Regions from separate parts of the Bacillus sp. DU-106 genome, predicted to be linked through region 1. Evidence: a T-box and tRNA genes for the amino acid it is inferred to sense, from the RefSeq annotation. Region 1 holds a T-box; the other holds one or more tRNA genes.

Evidence for each region. The T-box of region 1 lies ahead of serS (serine--tRNA ligase). A T-box ahead of a tRNA ligase gene usually reads a tRNA of that ligase, here a tRNA-Ser.
Region 2: it encodes a tRNA-Ser, which carries the amino acid that the T-box ahead of serS (serine--tRNA ligase) is inferred to sense. The anticodon was not compared.

What each region holds. Positions count from the first base shown of each region.
Region 1 covers NZ_CP026607.1:18,766-21,203, forward strand. The annotation lists gene pdxS (pyridoxal 5'-phosphate synthase lyase subunit PdxS) at 1-340, shown strand, start outside; gene pdxT (pyridoxal 5'-phosphate synthase glutaminase subunit PdxT) at 359-949, shown strand; T-box leader at 1,004-1,225, shown strand; gene serS (serine--tRNA ligase) at 1,277-2,438, shown strand, end outside.
Region 2 covers NZ_CP026607.1:733,577-736,014, reverse strand. The annotation lists gene C3Y97_RS03825 (CBS domain-containing protein) at 1-298, opposite strand, end outside; tRNA gene C3Y97_RS03820 (tRNA-Glu) at 427-498, opposite strand; tRNA gene C3Y97_RS03815 (tRNA-Asn) at 500-574, opposite strand; tRNA gene C3Y97_RS03810 (tRNA-Ile) at 583-659, opposite strand; tRNA gene C3Y97_RS03805 (tRNA-Trp) at 670-740, opposite strand; tRNA gene C3Y97_RS03800 (tRNA-Thr) at 747-819, opposite strand; tRNA gene C3Y97_RS03795 (tRNA-Phe) at 830-905, opposite strand; tRNA gene C3Y97_RS03790 (tRNA-Asp) at 914-989, opposite strand; tRNA gene C3Y97_RS03785 (tRNA-Met) at 993-1,069, opposite strand; tRNA gene C3Y97_RS03780 (tRNA-Ser) at 1,090-1,182, opposite strand; tRNA gene C3Y97_RS03775 (tRNA-Ser) at 1,238-1,330, opposite strand; tRNA gene C3Y97_RS03770 (tRNA-Ala) at 1,351-1,423, opposite strand; tRNA gene C3Y97_RS03765 (tRNA-Pro) at 1,440-1,513, opposite strand; tRNA gene C3Y97_RS03760 (tRNA-Arg) at 1,524-1,597, opposite strand; tRNA gene C3Y97_RS03755 (tRNA-Leu) at 1,601-1,689, opposite strand; tRNA gene C3Y97_RS03750 (tRNA-Gly) at 1,706-1,780, opposite strand; tRNA gene C3Y97_RS03745 (tRNA-Leu) at 1,810-1,890, opposite strand; tRNA gene C3Y97_RS03740 (tRNA-Lys) at 1,905-1,980, opposite strand; tRNA gene C3Y97_RS03735 (tRNA-Gln) at 1,985-2,059, opposite strand; tRNA gene C3Y97_RS03730 (tRNA-Tyr) at 2,071-2,154, opposite strand; tRNA gene C3Y97_RS03725 (tRNA-Val) at 2,163-2,238, opposite strand; rRNA gene rrf (5S ribosomal RNA) at 2,244-2,359, opposite strand.

The DNA.
Region 1 (2,438 bases):
AATGACATATGCAAAAAATACTGGCGCTCCTTACGAAGTATTACTTGAAATTAAACGTCTTGGTCGCTTACCAGTTGTAAACTTTGCGGCAGGTGGTGTAGCAACACCAGCAGATGCAGCATTAATGATGCAACTTGGTGCTGATGGGGTATTTGTTGGATCTGGTATCTTCAAATCAGAAAACCCAGAGAAATTTGCACGTGCAATCGTTGAAGCAACGACTCATTATGAAGATTACGAACTAATTGCAAGCCTTTCTAAAGGATTAGGTAATGCAATGAAGGGTGTCGAAATTTCAACGTTATTACCAGAACAACGCATGCAAGAGCGTGGATGGTAATTAAAGGAGAACTTTAAAATGGTGAAAATCGGTGTACTAGGTCTTCAAGGTGCAGTTCGTGAGCATGTAAAATCAGTTGAAGCAAGTGGTGCAGAAGCTGTTGTTGTAAAGCGTATAGAGCAACTTGAAGAGATTGATGGTCTTATTTTACCGGGCGGTGAAAGTACAACAATGCGCCGTCTTATTGATAAGTATGCTTTCATGGAACCACTTCGTACATTTGCAAAGTCTGGTAAACCAATGTTTGGTACATGTGCAGGGATGATTCTTCTTGCGAAAACACTTATTGGCTATGAAGAAGCACATATTGGTGCTATGGATATTACAGTTGAGCGCAATGCGTTCGGACGCCAAAAGGATAGTTTTGAGGCTGCGCTTTCAATTGAAGGCGTGGGTGAAGACTTCGTTGGTGTATTTATCCGTGCGCCGTATGTTGTAGAAGTAGCTGATAATGTTGAAGTGCTTTCTAAGCATGGTGACCGAATGGTAGCGGTAAGACAAGATCAGTTTTTAGCTGCTTCATTCCATCCGGAATTAACAGATGATCATCGTGTGACAGCATACTTTGTTGAAATGGTAAAAGAAGCGAAAATGAAAAAAGTTGTATAAGTAACTTGCAACTTGTATAAGATTATAGTAAATTGATGGTAACAATTTTATAAAATAAGCGTGTTGATAGGAAATAGTAACAAATGTCGTTTCTTATAGAGAGTCGATGGTTGGTGGAAATCGATAGAAACAGTTTGTGAATCCATCCTGGAATGGAGTGTGGAATATCTTTTGGATTAGTAAGCATTCCCGGTGAAGAGCCGTTATTTCTACTTGAGAGGAAAGCGGTAATGCTTTCAACTAGGGTGGCAACGCGGGTTAACTCCCGTCCCTTTATATAGGGACGGGAGTTTTTTGTGTTTTATAAAATAAAAGGAGGAGTATATAATGCTTGATATTAAATTTTTACGTACAAACTTTGAAGAAGTAAAAGCGAAATTACAGCATAGAGGCGAAGATTTAACTGATTTCGGACGTTTTGAAGAACTTGATACGAGAAGAAGAGAACTACTTGTTCAGACAGAAGAATTAAAAAGTAAACGTAACGAAGTATCTCAACAAATTTCTGTATTAAAGCGCGAAAAGAAAGATGCAGAAGCTCTAATTTTAGAAATGCGTGAAGTTGGAGAAAAAGTAAAGGATCTTGATAACGAACTTCGTACAGTTGAAGAAGACTTAGAAAGATTAATGTTATCTATTCCAAATATCCCTCATGAATCTGCTCCAGTTGGTGAAACAGAGGATGATAATGTAGTAGCACGTACTTGGGGAGAAGTGAAAGAATTTACTTATGAGCCAAAACCACATTGGGATCTTGCTACTGATTTAGGAATTTTAGATTTTGAACGCGCTGGGAAAGTAACAGGAAGCCGCTTCGTATTTTACAAAGGTGCTGGTGCAAGATTAGAGCGTGCTTTAATTAGCTTTATGCTTGATCTTCATACTGATGAGCATGGATATGAAGAAGTATTACCTCCATATATGGTAAACCGTGCAAGTATGACAGGAACAGGACAACTTCCAAAGTTTGAAGAAGATGCATTCCGTATTGAAAGTGAAGATTACTTCTTAATTCCAACAGCTGAAGTACCTGTAACGAATATGCATCGTGATGAGATTTTAAATAAAGAGCAATTGCCTATAAGATATGCTGCATTTAGCTCTTGCTTCCGTTCTGAAGCAGGTTCAGCTGGGCGTGATACACGTGGTTTAATTCGCCAGCATCAGTTCAATAAAGTAGAGCTTGTGAAGTTCGTAAAACCAGAAGATTCTTATGAAGAGTTAGAAAAGTTAACAAATGATGCAGAACGCGTGTTACAATTATTAGAGTTGCCATATCGCGTTATGAGCATGTGCACAGGCGATTTAGGATTTACAGCAGCGAAGAAATACGATATTGAAGTATGGATTCCAAGCTATGGCACATATCGTGAAATTTCTTCTTGTAGTAATTTTGAAGCTTTCCAAGCGAGACGTGCAAATATCCGTTTCCGCCGTGAACCAAATGGAAAACCAGAACATGTTCATACATTAAATGGATCTGGTCTTG
Region 2 (2,438 bases), 710 kb from region 1:
ATCGTCTAATTTGATGCTGTGCCATTAGCTCTGTAGCTTTTTCAATAGAATCATTTGGAGAAACTGAGATAATATTTGTTGTCATTACATTTGTAATCTTATTAGATCCAGGATGTTTTTCAGCAATCCCTCGAACGACTAAATCACGATCAGTAACAAGCCCAACAACTTGCTCATTTTCAACAACAGGAATTAATCCAATCGATTCTTCCTTCATTTTTACAGCTGCCTCATATACATTGTCTAGCGGTGTACAATGTACAATATGGGTACTCATTAAGTCTCTCACTCGTGTCATTATGATTTCCTCCTTTTTATACATACCATAGCTTTTCCAAAATTCCTTTATTTATTTCTGGAAAGTAACGTAATAAAAAGGATTAACAAAATAAAAAAGAGCCAGCATAATGCTGACTCTTTTTGGTATGACCCGTACGGGATTCGAACCCGTGTTACCGCCGTGAAAGGGCGGTGTCTTAACCACTTGACCAACGGGCCATGGCTCCGCAGGTAGGACTCGAACCTACGACCGATCGGTTAACAGCCGATAGCTCTACCACTGAGCTACTGCGGAATAATATATGGTGGGCCTAAATGGACTCGAACCATCGACCTCACGCTTATCAGGCGTGCGCTCTAACCAGCTGAGCTATAGGCCCATATACTTTACAGGGGCAGTAGGAATCGAACCCACACTGGAGGTTTTGGAGACCTCAGTTCTACCTTTAAACTATGCCCCTAAATGATGCCGGCTAGAGGACTTGAACCCCCAACCTACTGATTACAAGTCAGTTGCTCTACCAATTGAGCTAAGCCGGCATAAAAAAAATGGTGGCTCGGGACGGAATCGAACCGCCGACACGAGGATTTTCAGTCCTCTGCTCTACCGACTGAGCTACCGAGCCAACATAAATGGCGGTCCCGACCGGGGTCGAACCGGCGATCTCCTGCGTGACAGGCAGGCATGTTAACCACTACACCACGGGACCATTTGGTTGCGGGGACAGGATTTGAACCTGCGACCTTCGGGTTATGAGCCCGACGAGCTACCGTGCTGCTCCACCCCGCGACAATATAAAGTTTTAAAAATGGAGGAGGTAGAGGGATTCGAACCCCCGCGCGACTCTCGCCGCCTGTCGGTTTTCAAGACCGATCCCTTCAGCCGAACTTGGGTATACCTCCATGAAGGAAAAAATAAATATTTTATTATTATATGTCTAAGCCATTAAAGAAAAAATGGAGGAGGTAGAGGGATTCGAACCCCCGCGCGATTCTCACCGCCTGTCGGTTTTCAAGACCGATCCCTTCAGCCGAACTTGGGTATACCTCCGAGACATATATTAAATAAAGTGGAGCCTAGCGGGATCGAACCGCTGACCTCCTGCGTGCAAGGCAGGCGCTCTCCCAGCTGAGCTAAGGCCCCATGTTTTTTGGGAATATCGGGAAGACAGGATTTGAACCTGCGACCCCCTGGTCCCAAACCAGGTGCTCTACCAAGCTGAGCCACTTCCCGTTAATAAAAGCGCGCCCGAGAGGAGTCGAACCCCTAACCTCTTGATCCGTAGTCAAACGCTCTATCCAATTGAGCTACGGGCGCATATGGTGCCGAGGGCGGGGGTCGAACCCGCACGGTGGTCACCCACCGCAGGATTTTAAGTCCTGTGCGTCTGCCTGTTCCGCCACCCCGGCATGTCATATTGAAAATTGGAGCGGAAGACGGGATTCGAACCCGCGACCCCAACCTTGGCAAGGTTGTATTCTACCACTGAACTACTTCCGCAAGACATGTATGAGTTATTTTATTAAAAGTGCGGGTGAAGGGAGTCGAACCCCCACGCCAAAGGCGCTAGATCCTAAGTCTAGTGCGTCTGCCAATTCCGCCACACCCGCATATTTCATTAAAATGGTGAGCCATGAAGGACTCGAACCTTCGACCCTCTGATTAAAAGTCAGATGCTCTACCAACTGAGCTAATGGCTCTTAATGGCTGGGCTAGCTGGATTCGAACCAGCGCATGACGGAGTCAAAGTCCGTTGCCTTACCGCTTGGCTATAGCCCATTAATTAAGAATGGTGGAGGGGGGCAGATTCGAACTGCCGAACCCGAAGGAGCGGATTTACAGTCCGCCGCGTTTAGCCACTTCGCTACCCCTCCGACATATATGGTGGAGGATGACGGGATCGAACCGCCGACCCCCTGCTTGTAAGGCAGGTGCTCTCCCAGCTGAGCTAATCCTCCATTTTGCCTGGCAACGTCCTACTCTCACAGGGACAAGGTCCCAACTACCATCGGCGCTAGAGAGCTTAACTTCCGTGTTCGGTATGGGAACGGGTGTGACCTCTCTGCCATCATTACCAGACTGTATTCATTTAAGACAAGAATCATTTTAACTCATTTGACCTCGAAAGTCAACAAGTTTTTTATATTCTTTCAAAACT